3 regions of the Streptomyces manipurensis genome follow, and region 3 is predicted to be linked to each of the others. Evidence: riboswitches for the same ligand, from Rfam matches in the RefSeq annotation. Region 3 holds a riboswitch; each other region holds the start of a gene.
What was found. Region 3 has a riboswitch for cyclic di-AMP ahead of ACPU2J_RS14020 (transglycosylase family protein). Riboswitches for the same ligand answer to the same signal wherever they lie in the genome.

Region 1: it holds a riboswitch for cyclic di-AMP, as region 3 does, so the genes downstream of both, ACPU2J_RS25420 (M23 family metallopeptidase) here and ACPU2J_RS14020 (transglycosylase family protein) in region 3, are expected to answer to the same signal.
Region 2: it holds a riboswitch for cyclic di-AMP, as region 3 does, so the genes downstream of both, ACPU2J_RS28325 (M23 family metallopeptidase) here and ACPU2J_RS14020 (transglycosylase family protein) in region 3, are expected to answer to the same signal.

What each region holds. Positions count from the first base shown of each region.
Region 1 covers NZ_CP186950.1:5,498,555-5,504,555, forward strand. Annotated here, with positions in the region: gene ACPU2J_RS25405 (DNA gyrase/topoisomerase IV subunit A) at 1-317, opposite strand, end outside; gene ACPU2J_RS25410 (M16 family metallopeptidase) at 598-1,959, shown strand; gene ACPU2J_RS25415 (M16 family metallopeptidase) at 1,980-3,347, shown strand; cyclic di-AMP (ydaO/yuaA leader) riboswitch at 3,576-3,734, shown strand; gene ACPU2J_RS25420 (M23 family metallopeptidase) at 3,748-4,551, shown strand; gene ACPU2J_RS25425 (GntR family transcriptional regulator) at 4,741-5,418, shown strand; gene ACPU2J_RS25430 (HPr family phosphocarrier protein) at 5,808-6,001, opposite strand, start outside.
Region 2 covers NZ_CP186950.1:6,194,279-6,200,279, reverse strand. Annotated here, with positions in the region: gene ACPU2J_RS28330 (SGNH/GDSL hydrolase family protein) at 1-608, opposite strand, end outside; gene ACPU2J_RS28325 (M23 family metallopeptidase) at 772-1,725, opposite strand; cyclic di-AMP (ydaO/yuaA leader) riboswitch at 1,730-1,910, opposite strand; gene ACPU2J_RS28320 (tyrosine-protein phosphatase) at 2,223-3,014, shown strand; gene ACPU2J_RS28315 (aspartate aminotransferase family protein) at 3,078-4,460, opposite strand; gene hpnH (adenosyl-hopene transferase HpnH) at 4,457-5,485, opposite strand; gene ACPU2J_RS28305 (1-hydroxy-2-methyl-2-butenyl 4-diphosphate reductase) at 5,491-6,001, opposite strand, start outside.
Region 3 covers NZ_CP186950.1:3,042,828-3,048,828, reverse strand. Annotated here, with positions in the region: gene ACPU2J_RS14030 (cytochrome P450 family protein) at 1-1,211, shown strand, start outside; gene ACPU2J_RS14025 (transglycosylase family protein) at 1,303-2,343, shown strand; cyclic di-AMP (ydaO/yuaA leader) riboswitch at 2,623-2,793, shown strand; gene ACPU2J_RS14020 (transglycosylase family protein) at 2,797-3,507, shown strand; gene eno (phosphopyruvate hydratase) at 3,787-5,067, shown strand; gene ACPU2J_RS14010 (FtsB family cell division protein) at 5,157-5,645, shown strand; gene ACPU2J_RS14005 (DUF501 domain-containing protein) at 5,725-6,001, shown strand, end outside.

The sequences.
Region 1 (6,001 bases), 2.5 Mb from region 3:
AAGGGCTGTGCCATGCGCACCAGCGCGTCGTAGATCGACGCGTCACCGTGCGGGTGGAGCTTGCCCATCACCTCGCCGACGACGCGGGCGCACTTCACGTAGCCGCGGTCGGGGCGCAGCCCCATCTCGTTCATCTGGTAGACGATGCGCCGGTGCACCGGCTTCATGCCGTCGCGGGCGTCGGGCAGGGCGCGGGAGTAGATCACCGAGTACGCGTACTCGAGGAAGGAGCCCTGCATTTCGTCGACGACGTCGATGTCGAGGATCCTCTCCTCGAAATCCTCCGGCGGCGGGGTCTTCGTGCTGCGGCGGGCCATCGCTGCGCGGCTCCTTAACCAAAATGGGGTGTGCTGGGTGTCGGGCTGGTGGTGCGGGGTCTGGCGGGTGTGGCGGGATCTGGCTGGTGTGGCGGGTGGTGCGGCCGGGTCGTGCAGGTGTCCGGCGGGGTCATGACGCCGACCATTGTGGCCCGAGGCGCCGACAACGCCGACTCCGACCCAGGTCTGGGCCGGGAACTTATCCGGCGGCCGACGCGCTTGCATACAGTGGCAGGTCTGCAAGAAATCTCTGTATCGCGATCGAAGGGACCACATGCCCATGGGTCACACGGCCACAGCCCAGGCCGGCTCCGGCGGCCTGACAGCGACCGAACACCGGCTGGCCAACGGTCTGCGCGTGGTGCTGTCCGAGGACCACCTGACCCCGGTCGCCGCGGTCTGCCTCTGGTACGACGTCGGCTCGCGCCACGAAGTCAAGGGCCGTACCGGCCTGGCTCACCTCTTCGAGCACCTGATGTTCCAGGGTTCGGCGAGCGTACCGGGCAACGGCCACTTCGAGCTGGTCCAGGGCGCCGGCGGCTCCCTGAACGGCACCACCAGCTTCGAGCGCACCAACTACTTCGAGACGATGCCGACGCACCAGCTGGAGCTCGCGCTCTGGCTGGAGGCGGACCGGATGGGCTCCCTGCTGGCCGCCCTGGACGAGGAGTCCATGGAGAACCAGCGCGACGTCGTCAAGAACGAGCGCCGCCAGCGCTACGACAACGTCCCCTACGGCACCGCCTTCGAGCGGCTGACCGCCCTCGCCTACCCCGAGGGCCATCCGTACCACCACACCCCGATCGGCTCCATGGCCGACCTGGACGCCGCCTCCCTGGAGGACGCGCGCGCCTTCTTCCGTACGTACTACGCGCCCAACAACGCGGTGCTGTCGGTCGTCGGCGACATCGACCCGGAGCGGACGCTCGCCTGGATCGAGAAGTACTTCGGCAGCATCCCCTCGCACGACGGCAAGCAGCCGCCGCGCGACGGCTCGCTGCCCGACGTCATCGGCGAGCAGCTGCGCGAGGAGATCGTCGAGGAGGTCCCGGCGCGCGCCATGATGGCCGCCTACCGGCTGCCGCACGACGGCACCCGCGAGTGCGACGCCGCCGACGTGGCGCTGACCATCCTGGGCGGCGGCGAGTCCTCGCTGCTGCACAACCGCCTGGTGCGCCGCGACCAGACGGCCGTCGCCGCCGGCTTCGGCATGCTGCGCCTGGCCGGGGCTCCCTCGCTGGGCTGGCTGGACGTCAAGACCTCCAGCGGCGTCGAGATCCCCGCGATCGAGGCGGCCGTGGACGAGGTGCTCGCGCGGTTCGCCGCGGAGGGCCCTACGGCCGAGGAGATGGAGCGCGCCCAGGCACAGCTGGAGCGCGAGTGGCTGGACCGGCTGAGCACGGTGGCCGGGCGCGCCGACGAACTGTGCCGCTACGCGGTGCTCTTCGGCGACCCGCAGCTGGCGCTCACCGCCGTCCGGCGCGTCCTGGACATTACCGCCGAGGAGGTGCAGGCCGTGGCCGCGGCCCGGCTGCGCCCGGACAACCGCGCGGTGCTCGTCTACGAGCCGCTGGCGGCCGAGGACGCCGACGCCTCCGACCTGCACGACGAGTCCGACGAGAACGAGGGGGCGGAGCAGTGAGCGACACCGCAGCCGTCACGATGACCTTCCACCCGCGCCCGGAGGCGGGGGAGCCGCAGCCGTGGGCCTTCCCGGCCCCCGAGCGCGGTGAGCTGCCCAACGGCCTGACCCTGCTGCGCTGTCACCGCCCGGGCCAGCAGGTGATCGCGGTGGAGGTCAACCTCGCGGCCCCGCTGGACGCCGAGCCCGAGGGCCTGGACGGCGTGGCGACCATCATGGCGCGCGCGCTCTCCGAGGGCACCGACAAGCACTCCGCCGAGGAGTTCGCCGCCGAGCTGGAGCGCTGCGGCGCCACGCTCGACGCCCACGCCGACCACCCGGGCCTGCGGGTCTCCCTGGAGGTCCCGGCCTCCCGGCTGGGCAAGGCGCTGGGGCTGCTCGCCGAGGCGCTGCGCGCACCCGCCTTCGCCGACGCCGAGGTGGACCGGCTGGTCCGCAACCGGCTCGACGAGATCCCGCACGAGCTGGCCAACCCGCAGCGCCGCGCCGCCAAGCAGCTCTCCAAGGAGCTGTTTCCGGCGTCCCTGCGCATGTCCCGGCCGCGCCAGGGCACGGAGGAGACGGTCGCCCGGATCGACTCCGCCGCCGTACGCGCCTTCTACGAGGCCCACGTACGCCCCGCGACGGCCACCGCGGTGGTCGTCGGCGACCTGACCGGGATCGACCTGGACGCCGTCCTCGCGGACACCCTGGGCACCTGGACGGGCAACACCGCCGAGGCCCGCCCGGTGCCGCCGGTGACCGCCGACGACACCGGCCGCGTGGTCATCGTCGACCGGCCCGGCGCCGTGCAGACCCAGCTGCTGATCGGCCGGATCGGGGCGGACCGCCACGACAGCGTCTGGGCGGCCCAGGTGCTCGGCACGTACTGCCTGGGCGGCACCCTCACCTCCCGCCTGGACAAGGTGCTGCGCGAGGAGAAGGGGTACACCTACGGCGTGCGCGCCTTCGGCCAGGTGCTGCGGTCCACGGCGGACGGCAAGGGCGCCTCGATGCTCGCCATCAGCGGTTCGGTGGACACCCCCAACACCGGCCCGGCGCTGGAGGACCTCTGGAAGGTGCTCCGGACCCTGGCGGAGGGCGGCCTGACCGACGCCGAGCGCGACGTGGCCGTGCAGAATTTGGTGGGCGTGGCCCCGTTGAAGTTCGAGACGGCGGCCTCGGTCGCGGGCACCCTGGCCGACCAGGTCGAGCAGGAGCTGCCGGACGACTACCAGGCGCGGCTGTACGCACAGTTGGCCGAGACGGGCACCGTGGAGGCCACCACGGCGGTTGTGAAGGCCTTCCCGGCGGACCGGCTGGTCACGATCCTCGTCGGCGACGCGGCGGTCATCGAGGAGCCCGTGCGGGCCCTCGGTATCGGAGAGGTCTCCGTCGTCACCAACTGACGGTCCGACGGCTGCCGGCCGTTCGGCTACGGGGCCGTCAACTGACTTACCGGGCACAGGGCTCCGGCGGCACTGCCGCCGGAGCCCTTTTGTCCGTTTAGTGTCGTGGTTGCTTTTATGTGATGTGGCGTACGCAACAAAAACGCGCGTCTGTTTGGTGATCGGCTGATGATCCGCCTAGCGTCGGCCGTGCTGTTCGTCAGTCGTGCCCGCCGCACCCGCGGCACCGGACAGCGATCGCCGAGTCCCCGTCAGGCGCGAGCCTGGGGAGCCGGGGACCCACATGAGTCCCTGGGGTGAATCGGACCCCCTCGCAAGAGGAGGCCCGTAGGAGACCTTCCTGCTCCGAACCCGTCAGCTAACCCGGTAGGCGAGAAGGAAGGAAAGGATCAAACCCTTCATGGCGTTTGGCAGTCGTCCCGCTGGTACCGGCAAGCACCGTGGTTCCAGCCGCCTGAGCAAGAAGACCGCCGGCTACGCCGGTATCGCCGCGATCGCCACGACGGGTGTCGTCGGCTCCCTCGCCGCCCCGGCCTTCGCCGCGGACAACCACAGCAGCACCTCCGCCGCCGACAACGGCCTCGGTGCCGTGGTCGTCGCCGACGAGCTCGCGGGCGACCTCGCCGACCAGGCCGTGTCCCAGCAGCGCGTCGCCGACCAGGCCGCCGCCCAGGCGCAGGCCGAGGCCGAGGCCAAGCAGAAGGCCGCCGAGGGCAAGCGCCTCGCCGAGGCCAAGGCCAAGGCCGAGCGGGAAGCCGCCGAGCGCGCGGCCCGCGAGGAGGAGCGCAAGCGCCTCAACACCTTCGTCTCCCCGCTGGACGACTCGTACGTCAGCACGCAGTACAAGGCGGGCGGCGGCATGTGGTCCTCCGGCAGCCACACGGGCATCGACTTCCACGCGGCCTCCGGCACGTCGGTCCACGCGGTGGGCTCCGGCACCGTCGTCGAGGCCGGCTGGGGCGGCGCCTACGGCAACAACGTCGTCATCAAGCACAACGACGGCACCTTCACCCAGTACGGGCACCTGTCCTCGCTGAACGTCTCCGTCGGCCAGCAGGTCACCCCGGGCCAGCAGATCGGCCTGTCGGGCTCCACCGGCAACTCCAGCGGCCCGCACCTGCACTTCGAGGCCCGCACCGGCTCGCAGTACGGCTCGGACATCGACCCGATCGCGTACCTGCGCTCGCACGGCGTCAGCCTCTGACAACCGCGCATCCTTCCGCTTCACCGAGGACCCCGGCTCGCACCGAGCCGGGGTCCTCGTGTTTTGCGCCTCCGCGCAATGTTACGGATTTCCGTCCGCTCTCGAAATTATGGTGTGCTGCAATAGAGTCGTGACGCGCGCACGCGCGTGCATTGTGGCAGGCAGTCGGAAATAGGCGGAGGTTCGGTCTTGCGTATTCCTGCGCACGCGGTATGCACGGCGATCCGCGACGACATCGTCTCCGGGGTGTTCGCGCCGGGCGCCCGGCTGACCGAGGAGGTGCTCGCCCGCCGGTACGGGGTCTCCCGGGTCCCCGTCCGCGAGGCGCTGCGCACCCTGGAGTCCGAGGGGTTCGTGACCACGCGGCGGCACGCGGGGGCCTGTGTGGCCGAGCCGACCGCGCAGGAGGCCGCGGACCTCCTGGAGCTACGGGTGCTGCTGGAGCCCCTCGCGGCCGCCCGGGCGGCCCGGCGGCGCACCGACGGACACCTGAAGGTGCTGCGCGGGCTGGTCAGACTGGGGCAGGAGCGGGCCAGGCAGGGGCAGGGCGAGGACCTGCGGGCCCTAGGTGGCTGGTTCCACGAGACGCTCTCCCAGGCCTCCGCCAGCCCCGGCCTGATCGCGCTGCTCACCCAGATGCGGCACAAGACCGCCTGGATGTTCGTGGTGGACGCGCCGGCCCGGCCGACGGAGTGCTGGGCCGAGCACGGTGCGCTCGTGGACGCCGTGGCGCGCGGGGACGCCGAACGGGCGCGCTCCCTGGCCGCCGTGCACGCCGAGCGCGCGGCGGGCGCCCACCGCCCGCGCCCCCGCGCGGCGGTGAGGACTTCGCAACCTGCCGTACACATGCCGGGCGGTCGGCATTAACAACGCCCGTATACAAAAGAGGGAATCGGGTGCGGTCTGCGGACTGCCGGGCGATTGAATTTCCGGGGCCGGTTATTTCCGGACGCCCGATTCCTTCCGGGCCCGGGATTTCCGGCCGTGATCGGCGGGCCGTCGTGAATTCACGCCGACGGCGTTCTTCTGTCCGGCGCGCATTTCCTCCCGGTGTATTCCGCTCGGCGTGGATTCCTCCCGCCGGGCGCGGAGGCCGCCCCGGGTACGGAAACGGCGGAGCCGCGGTCCCCGTCGCGCCGGGGGCCGCGGCTCCGCCGCGTACGGGGCGGACCGGCCCGCAGGCCGGATCCGAAGGACGGGCCCGCCGGTGGATCCTCGGTGGATCCCGCAACGGGCCCGGAGGCGGACCTGAAGGGTCAGACCGTCTCGGGGAGCTCTTCGAGCCCCTCGGCGACCAGCTTCGCCAGGCGGTCCAGTGCGGCGTCCGCACCCTCGGCGTCGGAGGCGAGGACGATCTCCTCGCCGCCCTGGGCGCCCAGGCCCAGGACCGCCAGCATGGAGGCGGCGTTGACGGGGTCGCCGCCGGACTTCGCGATGGTCACCGGGACGC
Region 2 (6,001 bases), 3.2 Mb from region 3:
ACCTCCAGGCCGAGCACCTGCGCGGCGCGCAGGGCGACGCGCGTGTGGCCCTCGGGAGAGAGGTGCAGCCGGTCGGCGTCCCAGGCACGCCGGTCCTGGACGGACTTCAGCGACCACAGGTCGAGCACCGGGCAGTCGTAGCGGTCGGCGATGGCCCGCACGTGCGCGCTGTACGTGGCGACCTTGCCCCGCAGGTGCTTGAGGACGGGCACGCCGCGGGTGTCGAAGCCGGTGGTGATCATCACGTGGCCCACGGCCCCCGTGAGGTCGGCCACGGCCGCCTCGAAGCGTTCCGCCACGTCGTCCGGGTCGCTGCCGGGCCGGATGATGTCGTTGCCGCCCGCGCAGAAGGTCACGAGGTCCGGCGCGAGGGCCTTGGCCCTCGGAAGCTGGTCGGCCACGATCTGGTCGAGGAGCTTTCCGCGCACCGCCAGATTCGCATACCGGAAGTCGTGCTCTTCGCGCTGGTCGGCCAGGAGCACGGCGAGCCGGTCCGCCCAGCCGAGGAAGGAATCCCCGGGTCCCGGGTCCCCCACGCCTTCGGTGAAGCTGTCCCCGATCGCCGCGTACGAGCCGATGGTCTTGAGTTTCGTCGTCGTCGCTGCCACGAGAGCCCATCCTTCACTCCCGTAACCAACCTACGCCAACGTAATGAGGGGTTGACGGGCCGTGATCTATACCACGCGAGAGGTAAGGAATAAGTACACGTGGGGCCGGGACCCCCCTCGGGCCCCGGCCCCACGCGCGTCGGTGCTCCGCCGGCGACGACCGTCAGAGGCTGGCGCCCTTCGAGCGGAGGTAGGCGATCGGGTCGATGTCCGAGCCGTAGGACGGGCCGGTACGGATCTCGAAGTGCAGGTGCGGGCCGGTCGAGTTGCCGGTGGAGCCGGAGAGGCCGATGGACTGGCCGGCGGTGACGCTCTGGCCGGAGGAGACCGAGAGCTGGGACAGGTGGGCGTACTGGGAGTACTTGCCGTCCGCGTGCCGGATGACGACCTCGTTGCCGTACGAGCCGCTCCAGCCGGCGGAGACCACGGTGCCGGCGCCGACGGCCTTGACGGTGGTGCCCATCGGAGCGATGAAGTCGACGCCGGTGTGGTAGCCGGAGGACCACATGGCGCCCGCGGTCCTGTACGCCGTGGAGACGCCGCCGCCGACCGGGGCGACGAAGCCGGCCGCCGACGGCTTGGCGGCGGGGGCCTCGGCCGCGGGAGCCTCTTCGGCCTGCTCGGGCGCGGCCGGAGCGGCGGCCTTCGGGGCCTTCTTCGGGGCCGCCTGGGGGGCGCTCTTGTAGGTGGTCCGCTTCGCCGGGGCGGGAGCCTCGTCCGCGGGGGCGGTCTCGCCGGGGCCGCCGAGGTGGAGCCGCAGGCCGGGGTGGATCAGCGAGGGGTCGGAGCCGACGGCCTCGCGGTTGTCGGCGTACAGCTGCTCCCAGCCGCCGGAGAGGTTGCGCTCGGCGGCGATCTCCGAGAGGCAGTCGCCGGGGACGACCGTGTAGACGGAGGGCGCGGCCTGGACGCCGGCGGGGGCGGACTGCGGCGCTGCGGGGGCCTGCGGCGCGGCCGCCGGGGCGACGGCGGGGGCCGCGGCCGGGGCGCCGGCGGCGTGGGCTCCGGCGGTGAAGGTCAGCGGCAGCGCGAGGGCCGCTCCGCCGGTACCGGCGAAGGCGAATCCGCGGGAAATCGAAAGGGACTTGGGTCGGCGGTGCTTGCCCTTTGCAGGCATGGCGGATTCCTCTCCGGCGCCTGCGAGGTGAGCTGTCGGGTTCGGACTGGAGATGTCCGGCCGTACATGCACGAGGACATGCACGGCTTCACCCCGAGCCGGCACCGGAGAAATGGATCTCCGGGGACGGCGGCCTACCTGGTTCCCCCGCTCCTGCCGCGCGAATGGTTCGGTTGCGGTTTCCGGACGGTGGCAGGATTCGGCGATCCGCCCGGATCGATCGCGAAGGTAATCCCTTTCCGCCGCGGGGAACAAGCCACGAATTCCCTGACGGAATCACAGGAATGCGCGGTCCTCGGAATTCCGGTCACCCTGCGTCCATTCCGGACCGTCAACAGCCGCCCCCGGCTGGCCATTCGGCCTTGGCGATCAGGCACGCACCGTCACCGTATGATCTGGCTCACGGGGGTGCGGCCGATCTCACCTCCGGACATGGCAAGTTGACACCAAAGAGCGCAATTCGGACAGACACCCCACGACGAGGCGGAGGAGTTCCCGTGACCCAGCAGATACAGGAGCCGGAACTGACCGGAGTGCGCAATTTCCGCGATGTGGGCGGATTGCCGACTTCCGACGGCCGAAGGGTCATGCCGGGACGACTCTTCCGAAGCGGACATCTCGCACATGCCACCGAAACCGATGCGGAGTTCCTCGCCTCGCTCGGCCTCCACACCGTCTTCGACTTCCGCAACGGGGCCGACCACGCGCTGGAGGGGCCCGACGTCGAACTTCCCGGCGTGCGCAACGTCAACATCCCGCTCTCCGACCCCGCCGACGGCCGGGAGTTCTGGCGGCTCGTGCGCGAGGGCGACCTCGCCCAGCTGCGCGAGCTGCTCGGCGACGGCAAGGCCGCGGCCCGGATGGCGCACTCCTACCGGGGGATCGTCCGCGACCGCACCGCCGAGCACGGCCGGGTGCTGCGCGCCCTCGCGGAGGACAGCGTCCCCGCGCTCCTGCACTGCGCGGCCGGCAAGGACCGGGCCGGTCTGTCCGTCGCCGTCACCCTCCTCGCCCTGGGCGTCGGGCGCGAGGCGATCCTCGCCGACTACCTGGAGTCCAACGCGCCGCACCGCCGCTACCGCGTGCACCGCAGCTCCGCGTCGGCCGAGGCCCGCTCCCCCGAGGTGATGGAGCTGCTGGCGCCGCTCTTCGACGCCCGTGCCGAGTACCTGCTCGCCGCCTTCGACACGATCGACACGACCTGGGGCGGGGTGGACCGCTATCTGGCGGAGGGCCTCGGGCTCGACGCCGGGACCCTCGGCCGCCTGCGGGACCGCCTGCTCGGCTGACCGCTCCCCCGTGCCGGAACGAGCGCCGGGGGAAGCGGTGGGGGCGGGGCCCGGAGCGGGCCGTCAGCGCACGGCGACGGCCTGCTTCACCAGCGTCCGGCCGAACTCCCACATCAGCCCCGAGCCGCCGTGCGCCTCGTCCATGACCTCGCGGAAGGCACCGACGAAGCGGTCGACGTCCGCCTCCTCCAGGACCAGCGGCGGAATGAGCTTGATCACCTCGAGGTGGTCCCCGGAGACCTGGGTGAGGATCCGGTGCCGCTGGAGCAGCGGCACCACCACCATCTGCGCGAACAGCCCCTTCCGGGCGGCCTGGAGCATGGTCCACCTGCTGCGCAGCCCCCAGGAGGACGGCCGCCCGAACTCGATGCCGATCATCAGCCCCCGCCCGCGCACCTCGTGCAGCAGCTCGTACTCGTCGACCAGCGCCGCCAGCCGGCCGCGCAGCAGGTCGCCCGTGGTGCGGGCGCGCTCCACGAGCCGCTCGTCCTCCATCACGGACAGCACCGCGAGCCCGGCCGCCATCGCCTGCGCGTTGGACCCGAAGCTCGCGGAGTGCACGAGCACCCGGTCCATCGACGAGTAGACCTTCTTGAAGATCCAGTCCTTGCCCAGGGTCGCGCCCACCGGCACGTAGCCGCCCGACAGCGCCTTGGCGACGCAGACCAGGTCCGGCTCCACGCCCGGCTCGTGCTGGTACGCGTAGAAGTCCCCGGTCCGTCCGAGCCCGGTCTGCACCTCGTCGGCGATCAGCAGCGCCTTGTGCCGGTGGAGCAGTTCCTGCGCCGCGAGCAGGAATCCGGGCGGGGCGGCGAGCACCCCCTTGCCCTGGATCGGTTCGAGGACGAAGGCGGCGACGTCCCCGCGCCGCAGCTCGCGCTCCAGGGCCGCCAGGTCGCCCAGGGCGATCCGGGTGTCGGGGAGCAGCGGCGCGAAGCCGTCCCGGAAGCCTTCCTCCCCGTTGACCGAGAGGGATCCGGTGGTGAGCCCGTGGAAGGCGTGGTCGCAGTAGAGGATCCGGGGGCGCCCGGTGGCGTACCGGGCGAACTTCAGCGCGGTCTCGACGGCCTCCGTTCCGCTGTTGCCGAAGAACACGCGGTCCAGGTGCGGGCTGTACGCCAGGAGCCGCTCGGCCAGCAGCCCCGGCAGCGGCTGACAGTCGAAGCGGGTGAGGTCGGCCAGGCCGGCGTCCAGGACGTCGTGCAGCGCCTGCCGGACCACCGGGTGGTGCCGGCCGAGGCCCATCACCCCGAAGCCGGCCAGCATGTCGAGGTGGTCGTTGCCCTCGGCGTCCCAGAAGTGGGCGCCCTCGGCGCGCTCGTAGACCTTGTCGAAGCCGATGGTGCGCAGCATCCGGGGCAGCTGCGGGTTGAGGTGGCGCTCGTGCAGCGCGTAGCGCTCGGCGCCGCGCTCGTCGAGCAGGGCCCGCAGGTCGAAGCCGGTCACTGCGGGTCCCGGTTGCCGCCGACCGTCTCCCGGGCGGCCCGCAGGGACTCCCGGAGGGATCCCATGGTGGCCAGGACGGCGGTGGGCTCGTACCCGCAGTGCGCCATGCAGTTCGCGCAGCGCGGGTCCTTGCCGCGGCCGTACTTGCTCCAGTCGGTGTCCTCGACGAGCTCCCGGTACGTGGGTACGTAGCCGTCGCTCATCAGGTAGCAGGGGCGCTGCCAGCCGAAGAGCGAGTAATTCGGAATGGCCCAGGCCGTGCAGGGGAAATCGGCCTTCCCTTCCAGGAAATCGAGGAAGAGCGGGGAGTGGTTGAGGCGCCAGCGCCGCCGGTTGCCGCCCGCGAAGGCCTTCCGGAAGAGGTCCCGGGTCTGTTCGACGCCCAGGAAGTGCTCCTGGTCGGGCGCCTTTTCGTAGGCGTAGGCGGGCGAGATCATCATTTCGTCCACCTTCAGGTCGTCATTGAGGAAGTTGAGCACCTCGATGATCGTCTGGGGCGTGTCGGTGTTGAAGAAGGTGGAGTTCGTGGTGACCCGGAATCCGCGCCTCTTCGCCTCCTTGATGGCGGCCACCGCCTCGTCGAAGACCCCTTCCTTGGCCACCGACTCGTCGTGGCGTTCCCGCAGGCCGTCGATGTGCACGGCGAAGGCGAAATACGGGGAGGGGGTGAACTTCTCGATCTTCTTGCGCAGCAGCATCGCGTTGGTGCACAGGAACACGTACTTGCGCCGGGCCACCAACTGCCGCACGATCTCGTGGATCTGCGGGTGCATCAAGGGCTCGCCGCCCGCGATGGACACCATGGGCGCGCCGGACTCCAGCACGGCCCCGACCGCCTGGGCCACCGGCATGCGCTGCTTGAGCACCCCGGCCGGGTGCTGGATCTTCCCGCAGCCCTCACAGGCCAGATTGCAGGCGTAGAGCGGCTCCAGCTCGACGATCAGCGGGAACTTGTCCCGCTTGCGGAGCTTCTGTTCGAGCAGATAGGTCCCGACCCTGATGGTCTGGCGCAGCGGCATGGCCATCTGGCTCACCTCCTGGGGAGCAGCGAAGAACGGTGCCATTCATGAAAAGCGGGCAGTACGGCACGCAGGACACGGAAGGCCGATATTCCCCCGCGGACCGTGCCGATGCGGACGAGCTCATGGTCCGGTGCGTCCACGATCACCCGGACGGCCGCAACGGGACGGCCACCGCCCCGTACGGCCGTCCACAGGGTCGCGGCGGATTCCATGTCGACGGCGACCGCGCCGGTGGCGCGCAGCTCCGCACGCTCCTGGCCGCGGACGACGTGGTCGGATCCGGTCAGCACACCGGTGTGCACGGTCCGGCCGGGCAGGGCCCGGGCCAGGGACTCCACGAGCAGTTCGGTGCCGGTGCAGGCGACGGTGCCGCGCGGGTCCCATGTCTCCCGGGCGACGACCAGGTCCCCGGGGTGCATGCCGGGGACCAGTCCGGCGCAGAACCCGGTGGCGAGGACGGCGGCCCGGCCGGCCCCCGGCCGCTCCAGCGCACGGCCGACGGCGCGTTCGGCCGCGCGC
Region 3 (6,001 bases):
CGTGGGAGTTCGCGACCGACCCGTACCCGGCCTACGCCTGGCTGCGCGAGCACTCCCCGGTGCACCGCACCAAGCTCCCCAGCGGGGTGGACGCCTGGCTGGTCACCCGGTACGCCGACGCCCGTCAGGCCCTTGCCGACCAGCGGCTGAGCAAGAACCCGGCGCACCACGCCGAGCCCGCGCACGCCAAGGGCAAGACCGGGATCCCGGGGGAGCGCAAGGCCGAGCTGATGACGCACCTGCTCAACATCGACCCGCCGGACCACACCCGGCTGCGGCGGCTGGTGTCGAAGGCGTTCACCCCGCGCAGGGTCGCCGAGTTCACCCCGCGGGTGCAGGCGCTCACCGACCACCTGATCGACGGTTTCGCGGCGCGGGGGGAGGCGGACCTCATCCACGAGTTCGCCTTTCCGCTCCCCATCTACGCCATCTGCGAGATGCTCGGCGTACCGCGCGAGGACCAGGACGACTTCCGCGACTGGGCGGGCATGATGATCCGCCACGGCGGCGGTCCGCGCGGCGGGGTCGCCCGCTCGGTCAAGCAGATGCGGACCTACCTCGGTGAACTCATCCACCGCAAAAGGGATGATCTGGGCGATGACCTCATTTCCGACCTGATCCGGGCGAGCGACCACGGCGACCACCTGACGGAGGGCGAGGCCACGGCGATGGCCTTCATCCTGCTGTTCGCCGGCTTCGAGACCACGGTCAACCTCATCGGCAACGGCGTGCACTCCCTCTTCATGAACCCCGGCCAGCGCGAACGCCTCCAGGCCTCGCTGGCCGCGGGGGAGACCGGGCTGCTGGCCACCGGCGTCGAGGAGCTGCTGCGCTACGACGGCCCGGTGGAGCTGGCCACCTGGCGGTTCGCCACCGAGCCGCTGACCCTCGGCGGGCAGCCGGTCGAGGCCGGCGATCCGGTCCTGGTCGTCCTCGCGGCCGCGGACCGGGATCCCGAGCGGTTCGCCGACCCGGACGTGCTCGACCTCTCCCGGACCGACAACCAGCACCTCGGGTACGGGCACGGCATCCACTACTGCCTCGGCGCCCCGCTCGCCCGGCTGGAGGGGCAGACCGCGCTCGGCACACTGCTGATGCGCCTGCCCGATCTGGAACTGGCCGTTCCACCCCAAGAGCTGCGCTGGCGAGGGGGGTTGATTATGCGCGGCCTGCGCACCCTTCCCGTGCGGTTCACCCCTCTAAACCCCTGACCGCACGTCAGTTTCCGACCGAACTTGTGACAATCGTTCAAAGGCCGCTAGGTTCTGCCGTTACCCCGCTGTTATGCGAAAGGTGCACCACATGCGTTCCGGGAACGGCCGTCACAGACGCCCCCGCCAGGTCCCCGCGCTGGTAGTCACAGCCGGAGTCACTGGCTCTGCACTGGCCCTGCCGCTGCTGGCCGCCACCAGCGCCACCGCCGCCGACACCTCCACGTGGGACCGGGTCGCCGAGTGCGAGAGTGGTGGCGCGTGGAGCGCCAACTACGGCAGCGGCGCCTACGGGGGGCTGCAGTTCTCCCAGGAGCAGTGGCAGAGCGCCGGCGGGCTCGACTTCGCCGAGCGGGCCGACCTGGCGAGCAGGTCCCAGCAGATCGCCGTCGCCGAGCGCGTCCTGGCCGCGCAGGGACCGCAGGCCTGGCCGATGTGCGCGGCCACGGCCGGGCTCACCCAGCAGGGCCCCGCGGCCGAGGTGGACCCGGGCATGCCCGGCGGCTCCGGCCCGGTGACCCCCACGCCGTCCCGCCCGGACGCGGCCGTGCCCACCACCGGCGGCGGTGAGCGCTCCACCGACTTCGGCAGCCCGACCCCGAGCCCCTCCGGCACCCCGTACCTCATACCCGACGCGCCGTCCGTCGGACTGCCCGTCATGCCCGTCCCGGACGTGCCGACGACGGCCCCCGTCGACCCCACGGCCCCGACCGCCCCGGTCGACCCGACGACCCCGGTGAACCCCGCCGACCCGACCGCGCCGGCCACCCCGGCCGACCCGACGGCGCCCACCACGCCCACCGGCCCCAGCCCCTCCCCGTCGGACACGACCGTCCCGGTCGACCCGAGCGCCCCGGCCGTCCCGGACGCCGGCGTCGGCGAGGGCAGCGGGAAGCACCGTGGTGCGCCCGCCCCCGAGGAGGGCACCCCCTCCCCGGCCCCCTCCGGCACCCCCTCCGGTGCCGCGTCGGAGCCCCTCTACACGGTGAAGGCGGGCGACAGCCTGGCCACCATCGCGTCTGCCAAGGGCGTGAAGGGCGGCTGGAGCGGCCTCTACCAGGCCAACGAGCAGGTCATCGGCGAGGACGCCGACCTGATCAAGCCCGGACAGAACCTGGATCTAACCACGTAACAAGGGCACTTCGGACATCCGGAAAGACTTGATTGTCTGTTTTCTGTAAGTGAGACATGTGTCTCTTCGGGTCAACTGGCGTGTCCTGCCCCGGGGCTTCCGCAAACCCCGTTCTCACCTGCGCAAACACCCCTGCGGAGAGCGCAAGTAGGGGCCCGTTCTCCCCGATGTTCCGCGTTGAACATCGGGGAGAGCTGTGTCTACCTTCTGAATCGCTCGCCACCGCGAGCTCCTTCGACCGCATCGCCGAGTCCTGCCGGCGGACGGGGGGAACAGTCGTCGCGTCAAGCGCCGAAGGCAGGAGCGGGGGAACCAAGGTAGGTGCCGGGAAAGGCCGTTGAGAGACGGTCATGTACCGGCTAGGGGTGAAGTGGTGCGCTAGGTCGCACCGCCGGGCACTCACAGGCCCGAACCCGACAGCTCACCTCGTAGGCGTCGGTGAGGAGAAACCTCATGCTGCTTTCCGGCAAGGGCAAGCACCGCCGCGGCTCCAAGGCCGTCCGCATCGTCACGCTCGCCGGTGTCGCCGGTGTTGCCGTCGCCGCCCCGCTGATGGCCGCGGGTACCGCCAGTGCCGCCACCGCGTCCGAGTGGGACAAGGTCGCCCAGTGCGAGTCCGGTGGCAACTGGTCCATCAACACGGGCAACGGCTACTACGGCGGCCTGCAGTTCTCGCCCTCCACGTGGTCCTCCTTCGGCGGCAAGTCCTACGCCCCGCAGGCCAACCAGGCCAGCAAGGCGCAGCAGATAGCCGTCGCCGAGAAGGTCCTGAAGGTCCAGGGCAAGGGCGCCTGGCCGAGCTGCGGCAAGGGCCTGTCGAACTCCTCGTACACCGGTGGCGGCTCCACCGAGGCCACCAAGCCGAAGGCCACGCCGAAGAAGACCGAGACCAAGAAGACCGAGACCAAGAAGACGGAGACCAAGGCCGCGCCGAAGAAGGAGACCAAGCGCGCCGAGGCCCCCACCACCCGCTCCGAGCGCACCGAGGCTCCCGCGGTGAAGACCGGCAACGGCTCCTACGAGGTCAAGGCCGGCGACACCCTGGGCACCATCGCCGAGGCCAACGGCGTCAAGGGCGGCTGGGAGAAGCTCTTCGAGCTGAACAAGGACATCGTCTCCGACGCCGACCTGATCTTCCCGGGTCAGAAGCTGAAGCTCAGCTGACCCTCGCGGCGACAGCCGCAAAAGCGTACGCAACGCACGCACTTCCCACCGCCCGGCGCCCTTCCCCCCACGCGCCGGGCGGCGGTGTGTGCGGACGCCCGGGCTGCTCATCGAGAGACCTATGTCCCGGAAGAGGGGTATTCGGCCCCTTTTTCGTCCCAGGGGGCGGGCGGTCGGCCGGTCGTACCCCGGAAGCCGGTTAGGCTCTAGGCGGCAAGGCCATCCCACGGCCTGACACGCCACCGCACACCCAGCGTCACATCCCAGAAGGAGATGCTCGTGCCGTCCATCGACGTCGTCGTAGCCCGGGAAATCCTGGACTCCCGAGGCAACCCCACGGTCGAGGTCGAGGTGGGCCTCGACGACGGCAGCACCGGCCGTGCTGCCGTTCCGTCCGGCGCCTCCACCGGTGCATTCGAGGCCATCGAGCTCCGTGACGGTGACCCCGACCGTTACTTCGGCAAGGGTGTCGAGAAGGCCGTCCTCGCCGTCATCGAGCAGATCGGCCCGGAGCTCGTCGGCTACGACGCCACCGAGCAGCGCCTGATCGACCAGGCCATGTTCGACCTGGACGCCACCGACAACAAGGGCTCGCTCGGCGCCAACGCCATCCTCGGCGTCTCGCTCGCCGTCGCCCACGCCGCGTCCGAGGCCTCGGACCTGCCGCTCTTCCGCTACCTCGGCGGTCCGAACGCGCACCTGCTGCCCGTTCCGATGATGAACATCCTCAACGGTGGGTCGCACGCCGACTCCAACGTGGACATCCAGGAGTTCATGATCGCCCCGATCGGCGCGGAGTCCTTCTCCGAGGCCCTGCGCTGGGGCGCCGAGGTCTACCACACCCTCAAGAAGGTCCTCCACACCAAGGGCCTCTCCACCGGTCTCGGTGACGAGGGCGGCTTCGCCCCGAACCTGGAGTCCAACCGCGCCGCGCTCGACCTCATCATCGAGGCCATCAAGCAGGCCGGCTACACCCCGGGCACGGACATCGCGCTCGCGCTCGACGTCGCCGCGTCCGAGTTCTACAAGGACGGCCAGTACGAGTTCGAGGGCAAGTCCCGCTCGGCCGCCGAGATGACGGACTACTACGCCGAGCTCGTCGAGGCGTACCCGCTGGTCTCCATCGAGGACCCGCTGTTCGAGGACGACTGGGACGGCTGGAAGACCATCACCGACCGCCTCGGCTCCAAGGTCCAGATCGTCGGTGACGACCTGTTCGTCACCAACCCGGAGCGCCTGGCCCGCGGCATCGAGGAGGGCTCCGCGAACGCCCTGCTCGTGAAGGTGAACCAGATCGGTTCGCTGACCGAGACCCTCGACGCCGTCGAGATGGCCCAGCGCAACGGCTTCAAGTGCATGATGTCGCACCGCTCCGGCGAGACCGAGGACGTCACGATCGCCGACCTCGCCGTCGCCGTGAACTGCGGTCAGATCAAGACCGGCGCCCCGGCCCGCTCGGACCGCGTCGCCAAGTACAACCAGCTGCTGCGCATCGAGGAGATCCTCGACGACGCCGCGGTGTACGCGGGCCGCAGCGCCTTCCCGCGCTTCAAGGGCTAATCACGCTCTGCCTCCGTACGTCCCCGCACTCGGTCCCGTACCGTGTGCGGGGACGTATTGCGTAGGGCGTACCAAGGGGAGGCGGACCAATGGCCGGGAACCGGGATCGGTTCTCCACCTTCTCCACAGCCACGCGGCTCAAGCAGCTCGGTGAGCGCACCGCCGCCCACGTCTACCGCTCGCAGTCGCGCCGTCAGGTCCGCCGCAGCCGGCTCACCGGCCGCGCCGCACTCCTGGTGCTGGTCCTCTGTACGCTGGTCGTCGCGCTCGCGTATCCGATGCGCCAGTACGTCTCCCAGCGCTCGGAGATCGCCGAGCAGCAGCGGGACGCCGCCTCCGCCCGGGACCGCTTGGAGCGGCTCCGCGACGAGAAGGCCCGCTGGCAGGACGACGCCTACGCGGAACAGCAGGCGCGCCGGCACCTGCACTTCCTGCGACCGGGGGAGATCGGCTACATCATGAGCGACCCCGGGTCCCAGCCGCCGCAGCCGCGCAGGACCGGACACACCGGGTCCGACCGCCCCTGGTACTCCAACGTCTGGGACGGCGTCGACAAGGCCGACCGGCCCGGCGACTGACCGGCGACCCGGCACCGAAGCACCGAGCACCGAAGCACCGCAGCACCCATCCACGAGAACGAAGAGACTTCCTCCAGGCATGCAGACGCCCCCGCCCCAGACCGACCGGACCGAGCCGACCGACGCCGACATCGAGGCGTTCGAGCAGCAGCTCGGCCGCCCGCCGCGCGGGCTGCGCGCCATCGCGCACCGCTGCCCCTGCGGTCAGCCCGACGTGGTCGAGACCGCCCCGCGGCTTCCCGACGGCACCCCCTTCCCGACGCTGTACTACCTGACGTGCCCGCGCGCGGCCTCCGCGATCGGCACGCTGGAGGCCAACGGCGTGATGAAGGAGATGCAGGCCCGGCTCGCCGAGG